One region of the Paenibacillus sp. WG02 genome, then DNA from elsewhere that is predicted to be linked to it. Evidence: riboswitches for the same ligand, from Rfam matches in the RefSeq annotation. Region 1 holds a riboswitch; each other region holds the start of a gene.
What was found. A riboswitch is a leader RNA that binds a small molecule or an ion and turns the genes downstream of it on or off. The one in region 1 is predicted to bind ZMP and ZTP.
Positions count from the first base shown of each region.

Region 2: linked by a shared signal. The riboswitch ahead of ACBP55_RS15125 (DJ-1/PfpI family protein) and the one ahead of rpiB (ribose 5-phosphate isomerase B) in region 1 are both predicted to bind ZMP and ZTP.
Region 3: linked by a shared signal. The riboswitch ahead of ACBP55_RS28550 (bifunctional 5,10-methylenetetrahydrofolate dehydrogenase/5,10-methenyltetrahydrofolate cyclohydrolase) and the one ahead of rpiB (ribose 5-phosphate isomerase B) in region 1 are both predicted to bind ZMP and ZTP.

Region 1 is NZ_AP036016.1:39,252-43,838, reverse strand. It holds gene ACBP55_RS00220 (ABC transporter substrate-binding protein) at 1-672, opposite strand, end outside; gene ACBP55_RS00215 (serine hydroxymethyltransferase) at 812-2,062, opposite strand; partial or broken gene ACBP55_RS00210 (TIGR01440 family protein) at 2,122-2,726, opposite strand; gene rpiB (ribose 5-phosphate isomerase B) at 2,767-3,225, opposite strand; ZMP/ZTP riboswitch at 3,329-3,409, opposite strand; gene ACBP55_RS00200 (low molecular weight protein arginine phosphatase) at 3,486-4,079, opposite strand; gene ACBP55_RS00195 (manganese efflux pump MntP) at 4,137-4,587, opposite strand, start outside.
Region 2 is NZ_AP036016.1:3,424,263-3,428,849, reverse strand. It holds gene ACBP55_RS15145 (DeoR/GlpR family DNA-binding transcription regulator) at 1-253, shown strand, start outside; partial or broken gene kduD (2-dehydro-3-deoxy-D-gluconate 5-dehydrogenase KduD) at 272-1,025, shown strand; gene ACBP55_RS15135 (sugar phosphate isomerase/epimerase family protein) at 1,026-1,856, shown strand; gene ACBP55_RS15130 (GlcG/HbpS family heme-binding protein) at 1,919-2,392, opposite strand; ZMP/ZTP riboswitch at 2,543-2,621, shown strand; gene ACBP55_RS15125 (DJ-1/PfpI family protein) at 2,684-3,277, shown strand; gene ACBP55_RS15120 (hypothetical protein) at 3,894-4,115, opposite strand; gene ACBP55_RS15115 (Ger(x)C family spore germination protein) at 4,230-4,587, opposite strand, start outside.
Region 3 is NZ_AP036016.1:6,296,144-6,300,730, reverse strand. It holds gene ACBP55_RS28570 (M14 family metallopeptidase) at 1-36, shown strand, start outside; gene ACBP55_RS28565 (hypothetical protein) at 141-350, shown strand; gene ACBP55_RS28560 (DUF2524 domain-containing protein) at 393-593, opposite strand; gene ACBP55_RS28555 (hypothetical protein) at 1,046-1,225, opposite strand; partial or broken gene ACBP55_RS28550 (bifunctional 5,10-methylenetetrahydrofolate dehydrogenase/5,10-methenyltetrahydrofolate cyclohydrolase) at 1,352-2,204, opposite strand; ZMP/ZTP riboswitch at 2,267-2,346, opposite strand; partial or broken gene ACBP55_RS28545 (FAD-dependent oxidoreductase) at 2,427-4,587, opposite strand, start outside.

The DNA of each region.
Region 1 (4,587 bases):
CAGCCTATTTAGCGAAAAGACAGCATCTGCCGAAGTCATCTCACGCCCATGATGGAATCGCACCCGCTTACGCAAATAAAACGTCCAGATCGTTGCATTCTCATTACATTCCCAGTCATGCGCTAAACCTGGCTCTAGGCAGCCGCATTCAGGACTAAAATACAGCAGCGTATCGAAAGCCTGCTTCACGAAATGGAGATCGCCAGAGAAGAGCACATCCACAGGGTCTAGGGTCAGAACTCTCATCTGCATCGGCAATCGAAGAGTTTCAGGATCGCCGGACTCAAGGGTTCCTTTATACCCAAAATAACTCCCAAGCCAAGCTAAGAATCGATCCATGACTCCTGAATCCAATCCTTCTATTTGAAACAAACTCATTGCACTGTTCAAATTCCCCTGTTCAACAAGCATTTTCGCTTCCGTAAACAAAAGATCTTCGACAGAGGCTAGAAACCGGATTGTAGATCGATTTCCGCGCCCGCGACCCGGTGTCCAGGAAATCCACGCCATCTCAATCATCTTGCGAATCAATATTTTCACATTGCGTTCCGTACAATACAGGTAACCGGCTATTTCTTCAACGGACACGGGCACATCCATATCGGTTTGTTGAAAATTGTGTACTCGCATGATTGCTGATTTCAACTGCACGTACTGTAAAACAAGCTGCATGGATGCAACCTCCTTTTACACGAATTACCAAGAAGTATAGGTCTGCCTCCCTACTTTCGTCAACAGCCTTTAGACGGATAAAAGGGTAAAAAAAAGCCGACTCCAGAGAGCCGGCCTGAACTTTTTTTTGAACAAGAAATTAATAAGTTAAACCAGGGTAAAGCGGATACTGCGCTGTCAGGTCTTTCACTAAACCGCGTGCTTTCTCTAGAACAGCTTCGTCTTTCGGGTTTTTCAAGGTAAGCCCAATCACTTTCGCGATTGTTTTCATCGCTTCTTCATTCATACCACGGGATGTTACAGCCGGTGTACCTAGACGGATACCGCTAGTAATGAACGGACTTGTTGGGTCAAAAGGAATCGCGTTTTTGTTTGCTGTGATACCAATTTCGTCTAGAACGTGTTCAGCGTCTTTACCCGAAATGTTCAAGTTGCGCAAATCGATCAGCATCAAGTGGTTATCTGTACCGCCGGAAACTAAGTTAATACCTTCAGCTGTTAAAGCAGTCGCCAATGCTTGTGCATTGTTGATCACGTTTTGTCCGTATGTTTTGAAATCTGGTTGCAGAGCTTCACCGAAGGAAACCGCTTTTGCTGCGATCGTGTGCATCAAAGGACCACCTTGGGTACCAGGGAAAACCGCTTTGTCGATTGCTGCCGCCCAAGATTTGCGCGTAAGAATCATACCGCCGCGAGGACCGCGAAGCGTTTTGTGTGTTGTTGTCGTTACGAAATGTGCGTGCGGCACTGGGTTCGGGTGCAAACCAGCAGCAACAAGACCTGCGATATGAGCCATATCCACGAAGAACAGCGCTCCTACATCATTAGCAATGGAAGCCAAAGCTTCGAAATCAATTGTGCGCGGGTAAGCACTTGCGCCAGCTACGAGCATGCGAGGCTTGTGTTTGAATGCAGCTTTACGAACATCGTCGTAATCAATACGGAAATCTTTCTCGCTTACACCGTAAGCTACGAAGTTGTAGAGAATACCGGACGCATTCACGGGGCTGCCGTGCGTTAAGTGACCACCATGTGCCAGGTTCATACCCAGTACCGTATCACCAGGGTTTAGAGCTGCCAGGTAAACAGCCATGTTGGCTTGTGCGCCGGAATGCGGTTGAACGTTCGCGTGCTCAGCACCGAAAAGCTCTTTTGCACGATCGCGAGCGATATCTTCTACGATGTCTACGTGCTCGCAGCCGCCATAGTATCTTTTGCCTGGGTAACCTTCTGCATATTTGTTCGTTAACACAGTACCCATAGCTTCAAGAACAGCTTGGCTAACGATGTTTTCAGATGCGATAAGCTCAATTTTGTCGCGTTGACGGGCAAGCTCAAGGTTCATAGCTGCTACAATTTTAGGATCTTGTTTACTCAAAAAGTTTGTCATATTAAAATTCCTCCTACAGGGTAGTCTTATCTGTTAAGTCTTATTCATTGAGGTAATAGCTAGCAATCCGCATCAGGTGCGGCTGTTTGATAGAGTTGTTCCGCTTCATCAGGCAGATATACAGCTCTTGTACCGCCAATCAGCTTAGGCCGGGTAAAAGCCATCGTTACATAGGCATGGCCAATGTTACGTACTGGCGGCCTTGCTGGCACAGCAACTGGGCGCAAATGCATCCCGATGAGCGTGCTGCCAATATCGATTCCGGCATGTGCCTGAATCTTCTCGACAACGACCGGCTTCGTGAAATGGCGATACGCATAGGAGGCCATCGAGCCTCCGGCTCTGGCACCGGAATGACAGAGACAGGCTCAAGCTGAGGCATGCTCGCTAGCAGCTCTTCCTCAATAACGATCGCACGGTTCAAATGCTCGCAGCATTGAAAGGCTAAGTGCAGTCCGAACTCGCGGCTTATTCCTTGCGCCGTTTCAAAAATCGGCTTGGCCGCATCCAGCGTCCCCGATGTACCGATCCTATGCCCGAGAATTTCACTCGTGCTCGTTCCGATAATCAGAATGTGACCTGATCTGAGATTGCCGACTTTGACCAATTCCCGAAGATTCGTTTCCATAGCCTCGGCAACATTAGATAGAATGGAATCTGTCATCGTGATCCCTCGTTTCTGGAATTTTCCGTTAGGAAAAATTCTATGGGTGCAGTGTGAAACGATCTTCGATACTTTGCACTTTGTTAATACGATTTTGGTGTCGAACACCTTGAGAAAACTCAGTTTCGAGCCAAATTTTCACGATTTCCTCTGCTACACCCGGTCCAATAACACGTTCCCCTAAGGCAAGTACGTTCGTATCATTGTGCTCACGCGTCGCTTTCGCTGAAAACAGATCATGTACGAGTGCACAGCGGATGCCCGGAACCTTATTCGCGGCAATCGACATTCCGATACCCGTTCCGCAAATCAGAATACCTTTGTCCGCATCGCCGGATACCACTTGCTCACAAACTTGAAGCGCATAGTCGGGATAATCAACCGAATCTGCGCAGCTGCAGCCATAATCGACGACTTGGTGACCTAATGACTCAATAAAAGGAATGATAACATCTTTCAAACGATAGCCTGCATGATCTGCACCTAAGGCAATTTTCATGAATAGAACGCTCCTTTGCTTGTTCGAATTCGACCATCCTATTATATCCCAAAGCTCACCAGAAAACGAAAAAAAGAGCGGACACGCTAGAAAACGCGCGTTGCTCTTTTGCCCAGGCGACCGGCCGTATAGCTCAATGCTCCACTGTGGTTACTCCCACTCGTCGCCAGTTACATTGAGTCTTGATTAGTACCTCTATTTTATCGCATTCTACCCCATGTGTAAAGATGTATCCGCAATTCGTAAATCTCGTACCTGAGTTATTTGGAGCCTTCGTTTCGTGCACGTATTTTCGGAATCAATTTATCTAAACTCCCGCTGATCTCCTCAGCCGTTTGTCGGTAAATCTCTATTGAGCCTCCGAACGGGTCCGAAATGTCAAAGTCAGGAATCGCATGTTCAAGTTTATAAATGCGGCTTCTTTCTTCTACAGATACTGCTTGCGAAAGAGCCTGTTTGAGCTGAAGCTCCGTAACGAGCTGCTCCCTTTCCTCAATCGCCTGTAAAATATGAGCGTCATCCTCTACGTACTCTTTGAGTGTAAAAGTCTTCTCAATCGCACCCGGAAACCGCTGGATAACCGTACGCTTATGTCCCATCGTCATCGTCAAAATAAGATCAGCCCAATTCACTTCAGACTCTTGGATCGCCAAAGAACTTATGGGCTCCTTGAAACCCGCTTCCTGTAGAAGCGATGCACTATTTCTGGAGATTGGACCGCCCGTCACCGCGGAAACGCCTGCTGAACGAACCTCCGCCGCAAGCCCTTCTTGGTGCACCTTGATACGCAGCAAACCTTCTGCTAATGGACTGCGGCACGTATTTCCTGTACAAACAAATAGAATTCGCAACATGATTCCCTCCTAATCATAAGCATAAGCTAAGACGAAAACTTTTACACCCCTATTGTATCATAGTAAAAACTTGATCCCAAAAGTGAGTAAAATAAGCCCGCCAAACGCCTCGCCATACTCACCTACCCAGCCGCTTACCCGCCTGCCAACCAACAAACCGGCAATGGATAACAAACCCCCAAACAGACCAAATATCAGCACGGTCAACACAATATCCGTAGCAAACATGCCAAGGGATACACCCACAGAGAATGAATCAATACTAACACTAAGTGAGAAGATCGTCAGGCCCCAAGCTGACCGATGATCAAAAGAAGTCGCTTCTTCTCCTCGAATCGAACTATACACCATATGCGATCCCAAAAGAATGAGCAAACATCCCCCAGCCGCTGTAGCGACATTCCCGAGCAGCAATGAAACATATTGCCCCATAAACATCCCCATCAAAGGCATGAGAACGTGAAATATACCAATCACGAAGCTAATTTTCATAATATCAATCAAACGA
Region 2 (4,587 bases), 3.4 Mb from region 1:
CATTTCTGCCACTGGTGTTCATTTGCAGCACGGCTTTACAATCTACACGAGTGATCATGCCGATTACAAACGTGCATTGATTAAATCCAGCGCAACGGTTTACGGTGTTGCCGATCATTACAAATTCGGCCAGTGTGCCTTACGAACGTTCGCTTCCTTGTCCGAGGTGGCTATGATCCTAACAGACAGTGCCCTCCCCGCTGATATTGCCAAGCAGTACCGTGATGCTGGCATCCAGATTGTAACTCATTAGTGAAAAGGAGTATCCTTCATGACACTTTTTAATTTATCAGGCAAAACAGCCTTCGTAACCGGTGCTTCCTGGCGGTCTTGGTCAAGCGATGGCCATTGGCCTTGCTGAAGCAGGCGCTAACGTCATAGCTGTATCCTCATCTGAAAGCGTGCAAACGGTCGAAGCCATCCGCGCACTTGGCGGCAAAGCCGAGCTGATCGCAGCTGATCTTAGCAACGAAGACATCCTTGAGGATGTTGTGAATAAAGCCATCGGCATCTACGGCAGCATCGATATTCTCGTGAATAATGCCGGAATCATCCGTCGTACGCCAGCGGTCGAGCATGCGCGTCAAGATTGGCACGATGTGATTGACCTGAACTTGAACTCCGCCTTCTTCTTGTGCCAGCTGATTGGCCGTCACATGATTGAGCGCGGCAGCGGCAAAATTGTCAACATCGCTTCCATGCTTACCTACCAAGGAGGCATTAATGTTCCTGGCTACACAGCGAGTAAACACGCTATCGCTGGTGTTACCAAAGCATTAGCCAATGAATGGGCTGGGAAAGGCATCCAGATCAATGCCATCGCTCCTGGCTATATGACGACTAATAACACAGCTCCTATTTTAAAAGATGAGAAACGCACACAATCCATTACAGATCGAATTCCGGCAGGCCGTTGGGGCTCACCAGAGGATTTGAAAGGTCCAGTTGTGTTCTTGTCATCGCATGCTTCGGATTATATGAACGGACACGTACTTTGCGTGGACGGCGGATGGATGGCTAGATAGATGGGAATCGGTACATTAGCCCATACCGTAGGACATCTTCCGTTGAAGCAATTAACAGAGAAGCTTAGCGGACGAGGTATTGACTTCGTTCAACTTGCACTCAGCAAAGCAATCAGTGATTTTGACACGAGCCTCGGCAGGCTCAGCCCTGCTCTGGCCATCCACATTGGCGAGCAATTTCACCGTGCTGGCATCCGGATCGGCGTGCTTGGCTGTTATATCAACCCGATTCATCCAGATCCGCAGAAGCGGCGTCATGAAATCAATCGGTTCAAAGAGCATCTGCGTTTCGCCAGAGACTTTGGTACTTCTATCGTCGCGACGGAAACGGCTGAATTAACGACGTACCTCGCGCAAGATTCTGAGCGCTATGAAGCTATTGGTTGGGATACCCTCAAACAAACAGTTGAAGAATTGGCTGAGGAAGCGGAACGTTGGGGTGTCTTCATCGGACTCGAACCCGTATTCACTCACACATTATCTAGCTGTGATAAAATGGTTCGGCTCTTGGATGAGATTCCTTCCAGTAATCTGGGAGTTGTGTTTGATCCAGTGAATTTACTGCCACCCACATCTGTCGAGTCACAAGAAGTATTTCTGTCTCAGGCATTTGAGGCTTTCGGTGATCGTATCGTCCTTGCTCATCTAAAGGATATCGTCGTTCAAAACGACAAGCTGGAAGCTGTGCGATCCGGCAAGGGTATTTTCCAAACGAAATCGTTTTTGGACAAGCTGCATCGAGTAAAACCAGGGATCGACATCTCATTAGAACAGCTAACAGATGATACGATTGACGAAACCGTTCAATACGTAAGAAGCCTTTTGAATTAACACATAGGCCCCATTCTCTCTTTCATTAGAGGAACTGGGGCCTTCTTATTTTGAATGGACGCCTATTTCTTAATATCTGGAACTGTCATGACTTCATAGGCGTTACCCAAATATGTCTGCAGCGCCTTCAACGCCGCAACCCCCACCGCAATGTCATCCTCACCATTCCCTCCACTTACACCGACTCCGCCTATGACACTCCCGTTCACCACAATCGGTAGCCCCCCGACGAAAATAGCAAATTTACCAGGCATCATGGCATGAATCCCAAATGCCTCACCATGGATAGTCGCTGGACCACCGGGTTGATTGAACAAATGTGTAGAGCGCCTGTGACCGCTAGCTGTAAACGCCTTAGCTATGGCGATTTCCGGGCTCGTATTGCGAGCGCCATTCATTCTTTCTAACGCAATGAGATATCCGCCATCGTCTACGATACATATGGTTTCGGCTGCATTCGCCTCTACTGCCGCTTGTATGCCTGCTGCGATCATGACTCTCGCTTCCTCTAATTCAAGCTTAAATACTGATTTCATAAGTCAATTCCCCCCCTGCTTGTCGGCCATTATGATGTGAGCAACGAGCGCCTCTTCCATTCATATGGGGATGTAAAGGGTTTAAGTCATAGTCGTCACTTGAAAAAAGATATTGAATTTCGGTGAAGGAAATTGTAAGATTATAGAAATTAACCGATGTGTGACTGGCGTTAACATGGATAACCATGAGGGAGCACATTGCAAACAGCCGTACGCCTGGGCAAAGTATTTGATCCTTGATCAAGTGCTTTTTTGTGCTTTTATAACAATTGAAAGGTCAGGTGGCTGTTAATGAAAATGGCATTCGTACTATTCGATGGGATGACCGCATTAGACTTCACCGGCTTCTATGAAGCTATTACATGGATGGGCATTTTGGGAGCTAAAGAGAACGTCTCTTGGGATTTCTGCTCCAATAAGGACGAAATTACCGACGACCGTGGCTTAACCGTTAAAGTAACACATGTTTATCCTGATCTATCGGGTTATGATCTCCTGTTTGTACCTGGCGGATTTTCAACGAGAAGCCTTAGATTCGACGCTGTCTTCATCGCTTGGCTCCAAACTGCTGGTAATGTGACTTACAAGGTTTCTGTTTGTACAGGTGCGTTGTTACTGGGTGCAGCCGGATTCCTGTATGGAAAAAAGGCCACTACGAATCCTTCCGCCTACGATTTACTGACACCTTACTGTTCCGAAGTCATGAAAAAACGAATCGTCAGAGACGGGAATCTCTTCACTGGTGGCGGCGTTTCGGCCTCTATTGACTTAGGACTATTCGTCATTGAATCCCTAACTGATTCGCATTTCGTTCAGCAAGTTCAACAAAAGATGGATTACCCTTATTATAAAGCGGGACAAATGTCTAATGTGAATTTGGACTGATTAGCCTTCTCAATACGGATAAACGGCTTACACTTGCTTTTGGCGAGAGAGAGATTGGGTGTTTGGGTGTTTGGGTGTTTGGGTGTTTGGGTGTTTGGGTGTTTGGGTGTTTGGGTGTTTGGGTGTTTGGGTGTTTGGGTGTTTGGGTGTTTGAGTATTTGGCTGTTTCGGTGGGTGTGAGAGAATGAGTGAGTTTGTTCAAATATTTGTCTACTTACACGCTCATCCATGTAATGTTGTTGTATTTTATACAACATTACGCTAGCAAATCCACGATTTCCTCACGATTGTTGCATAAAATACAACAATTCCAGCCAATAGTAGCATTTTAGCAAGAAATTGGGCTAAATTGTTGCACAAAATACAACATCTTCACCTATGCCCAGGCGAATTGATAGGAATTGTTGTACGCTGTACAACAATTCACTCTTTTTTCCCCACATCAACAGTAAATCGGAAAACCATAAACCAGAAGACAAATCCACACTCACACTCGAGCCAAGTCAGTATCTCACCCTCCCGAGCAATGGGTAAGCTCCACTCCCGCTTGACCCGAAACAAACAAATAAATAAGCCTACCCAGCACTCATAAAGTGTCTGGATAGGCTTACCTGCATTATTTTTTAGGCTGTTCACGGTTAACGCGAACGGGTCTCTCGACCCAATTCTCACGATTCATGCGTTGAACCTGATTTATCGGATTCTTAAGATCGATAACCTCGACAGTCTTCCCCTCCGCTTGCATGGTGGCCGCGAGCTTTTCCTTATAACTCGTTCCAGGTGCTGGTCCGCCACCCCCATTGCGCTTCCCCTTGTTCCATACTCTACCTTTACTCATTTCACCACTCCGTTTTTGTTCTAAGTGTAAAGGCATGTGTAGAAAAACGCAAATTTTTGCTGCCAATCCTTATCAACTTTATGTCAAAAAGGTGATTACCCGCTCCAAAACCAGTCACTTCACGGGTCCCATGCTTCCAATGGTCACCTTAACGGAAACATGAATGTCCGCCTTAGACAGCGCTTCTCCCCAATGATCCTCCACTTTCTTGTATTGACTATATTCGTTGGCCCGTGCGTAGAGTCCAAGCCCAATAGGATCGATTTGATGCTTCTGTATGTTTTTGATGAGTTTCTCGAATTGCTTTTGCATATGTTCAGAAATCATTTTCTCTAACTCTTTTCCATTCTTTCGTACATCAAAAGGGAATAAAAGTTCAGTAAGACCGGCTGGCATTTTAATGTTGATATCGAATCGAAACTTATCCTGCTTGTACGAGGTTTTTATTTTCGTTTTCATTCCTTGAACCGAT
Region 3 (4,587 bases), 2.2 Mb from region 1:
TTGGTTCCGATCCTATTGACAGCGATGGAATTTTAATAAATTTGCTATAGACAAGTATCACGAACTTGAGCATGCTTCCCAAGAACCGTTCCGCCCAGACTTCATATACTGAAGGAAGGAAACTGTTGGGAGGCGTGGATATGGCACCACCTAAAGGGAAAGGCAAGGCATCCAAGAAGAAAGAACTTTCATCCAGAGTTCAATACACGATGAGGCTTGTGGAGTCGTCCACATGTGCGGTTTGTAAGACACCGTGCACTAGAGGACTTCGGTATTTGGCCATGATGTCAGAGCCAGGAGCCGTTGGTAAAGGGGTTCCGTGTATTTTGACAAGAAGAAGAGTCAACTAATGTAAAAAGTCCACGCCCCGATATCAAAGGCGTGGACTTTCTTCATTGCGGGTTATGTTCGCTTGGAATGGAACACTTATTTTCTATAAAACGAATTTGATTCTCAAGTCGATTCCGATGCTCTTCTTGTTCTTTGTCGGAAGAGGCTGCTTGTCCTTGGAATTGTTCAAGTTCTTGTTTTAAACTATGCAGGTCAGAGCCCGCATTCGCACAGTCATAATTGCTTTCTAGCTGATCGAGCATATATCTGCCTCCTCATGTGGAAAATCGTTATTTCTTATTACCGTTCTTATTGCTTTTTTGATCATTTGTTCGTGTCGTTGTATTTTGTCTGGAATGCCCTTGCTGCTTATGACTTTCTGACATTTGATTGTTCACTCCTTAAGATGTAGGATTTTGGGCGGTGCGAGATTATTATAAGCATTCGGCTGAATTAACCTTTTTTATTGGTTTTCTGATCTTGTGCACGTGCCGTTGTATTTTTTTTGGATTGTCCTGTTTTTTTATGAGATTCAGACATGATTGTTCACTCCTTAAAATGTAGGATTTTTGCGCTGCGAGATTATTATAAGCAATCGGCCGAATTTGATGCGATGAAAATGAGATACCCGAACAATTCTTTCTGAAAGTAGAAAAAAGCCCCGCGAGCGATTAGAAATCGTTCGTCAGGGCTATGTGCGGTGAGTGCGTATGGATTAATGGTTAGGTGTCAATAATTTATCTTCTAAGGATTGTTTAACTTTCTTGATTGCATCTGTTTCTAATTTGTGGTTTTGGTTAAATTTAGTGCCTGTCAATGCAAGCGCTTCCTTAACCGTCATTTCCACACGAATCAATTCTTCGCCTTGCGGGATTTGCACGGAATTGTTTGGCATTTGTATCACTCCTATGTCAACTTTTTGAAGTGGAAACCTTGATTTGACGCACTTTTAATATAACACACCATGTCAGGTTAAGCAAGGGTTATTAAGACCTATTTTAGAAAAAAGAATGTCGGAGCCTTAGGTCAACATTTTGCTTTTTTCGGCAGCAAAGACGGTGTGTTTGAGCAGCATCGCGATGGTCACCGGGCCTATTCCAGCGGGCACAGGAGTAATTGCGCTAGCCTTTATATGACAAGCCTTATAATCAACATCGCCAATATTCCCAGCATTGTATCCAGCATCCAAAACGATTGCGCCTTCCTTAATCCATGCTCCTTGAATAAATGAAGGTTTACCGACTGCTGCAACGACAACATCGGCTAATCCGATGATTTGAGGAAGATTATTTGTTTTAGAATGGCAAATGGTCACGGTTGCGTTTCTATTCAGCAGCATAAGCGATATCGGTTTACCTAGTATAGGACTCCGACCAACGATTACCGCATGCTTGCCTTCAATAGGAAGCTGATAATAATCGAGAATGGCTAGAATGGCGGTCTGGGGTACAAGAAGGAAAGTTGGCCGTTCCAAAAGCATTTTGAGCAAAGCCCTGCATGGTAACGCCATCCACATCTTTGTCGATCTGAATGGCTTCAAACGCGGCCCTTTCATCAATATGAGGTGGAACCGGATGCTGCAGTAAAATACCATGGATCTGAGGGTCCTCGTTTAATTGTTGAATAACAGCAATAAGCTCCTCTGTTGTAGTTGCTTTATTTAGGTGGATCCGTCTGGAATCGATGCCTAGCCGCTTGCAAGCGCTGCTTTTCATACGCACATAGGTTTCGGAAGAAGGGTCATCGCCCACAAGTATCGTAGCCAAACAGGGAAGGATTCCTCTTGCAGACAGTTGGTTGATTCTTTCGACTAACGTTTCTTTAATGCTTTTCGCGACGCGTGTACCATCCAAAATTAATTTTTCTGAATTCATTTTACCCACAACCCTTCATATGTTTGTAAAAACACAAAGAGGCAAGGGGGATGAATCCCCCTTACCTCTGCCCAGGCGTACGGCTTTAACATCAATGTGCTTCCTCATGGGTATCCATGCTTCGCCAGTCACACATCAACTTTTAATTGATCTAATCATAATGGCAGGTTATGGAATATGCAACTCTTAAAATGATTTATGGGTGCTTTGGATTACCTTAAATCAACCATAACAACGGATTTCAACAATCTCTGCCCGTTCCGTCCCGTTCATCGCTTCAACGACCACACGAAGTCGATCAGTCGTTACAACTTCAGACAAAAGATGTACATGTTTGCGCATATGATTATCGAGCCCTTCAGCCACTGTGGTCCAGTCACCGCCGATGAAGGCTTGAAGTTTATAGTCTTTGACCAGTTCAGGAATGATCTCGAATTCCGTCCGATGATGATGCAGATTAATTAAATCTTCGTTCACGTCGTCATTGAAAGTGAGATGTACACTGCGAATTCGCACAGCCTCCGGCCAACTGGCTTCAAGCCATTCTGGCTGGGAGGCATCCATGCAAGCAGACGACCATAGATGAGGTCCTCCATAAGGACGTTTATACCCATCGGCGGCTTTATCGGCTGCGAATGCGGATGTTGGCGAGAGCAGACGGAAGCAAATTGGCTTCCGAATGAATGTTTTCGCACTCCAATCAATGACCGGCTGATGATGATGCATATCACCGAAATCTACGGCATCTTTTGATGCAGCATCATGCTTGAAGGAAAGCACACCCGTTTGTGGTCTGGCTGATAGATGGACCGAAAGCACCGGGTTGCTTCTGAGAATAATAAAAGCATTCTGAGCAGTTTCAGGATGCCAAGAGAGGGAAGCCCTTACCCACTGCTGAGAACCCTCGGCTACAGCTACTTGAATGGACGTCACCCGTGTATGGGGGACGTAGTTCTGCGGCTTCCCAGTGCTCCAGAGCTCGACTGTCAGCTCTGTAGCTTCCGAAGCATTCAGCAGCAGCTCGATGCCGTCAATGGACGGATCTGCCGGCACGAGAAGCGCCACATGAGCGGTGAGCGGCAGCACCGACGCAGATTGCTCAAGCGCAAGTCGCGTCAAGGTGCTGGACGCTGTTATCTCCGCGCGGAGCACGAGGTCTGCCGTGTCCGCGTTCTTCAGACCGAGGACGGCTGCATCCTGTCGAAGCAGCGTCTGCTGCAGCTCGATCAAGTGGCTGCTGTGCAGTCTCGCGGGGGGAGATGCCCTTTGCCGCGCAGAGCGCGGCTCCTGTGCCCGCGGCTTCGCCTATGACGGCACATGTCGCCATGACGCGCGTCGTGCCGAAGGCCACGTGGGATGCGCTGATGTTGCGTCCCGCCATCAGCATATTCGTCACGTTGACGGAGTAGAGAGAACGGAATGGGATATGGTAACTGCCATCCATATGCATATGTTTGGAGCCTTTAGCTGTGGCATACATTCCTTGTGGCGGATGTAAGTCAATGGACCAGCCGCCGAAGGCGACACGGTCTTCAAACAGCTCCTGTGCGATGATATCGTTCTGATTCAGCACGTAGTCCCCAACGAAACGACGATATTCCCTTTTCCCCGGAATGGAGCCGATCCATTCGAGCGTCAGATTTTCACTCTCGAATTTACCGGAATTTTTGATGTAATCCCAAATGCCATAAATGACAGAGGACAGCTCATCCCGGATTCGCTCATTTTCATGAACAACATCAAGCTCGCCGCCCCATTCAATCCACCAATAAGCGCATCCATTATCTCCGCTGCGAATGATGCGTTTCATGGGAATGGAGGTTTGTGTGATATCTTTCGCGAAGCTTGGTGCGATATATTTGACCGGCTGGCTGGCGTCTTTGGTATAGAACAGCAGGGTGCTTCCAAGTGTAATATCGTCCGCGACGAGTGGTGCCCATTCTTCATTAAACTCCTCTTGCGCTTCACGCCCAATGCGGTACTTCGCACCTGCGAGGAAACCGACTAACCCGTCGCCTGTACAATCGAGGTAAACACGACTATCGAAACGAATACGCCGTTCAGATCCCATCATCCAGCCTGTGACAGAACGAATCGTTCGACTAGTCTCGTCGCCATCGGCCTCTACCTCATGGACATCCGTGTTTAAAAACAGTGTGATATTCTTCTCCGCTTTGACTTTTTCAAGTACGATCAGGTCCCAGATATAAGGATTTCCGTCGATATTACGGTACTGGTTCTCCACAAATAGTTCACCCATGATGCCGGTTTCTCTCGCATTTCGATGAACACCGTGGGAGGTAGCGCCGCATACCCAGACTCGAACTTCGCTGCTGGCATTACCGCCAAGGACAGGACGATTTTGGACGAGAGAGACAGTTTG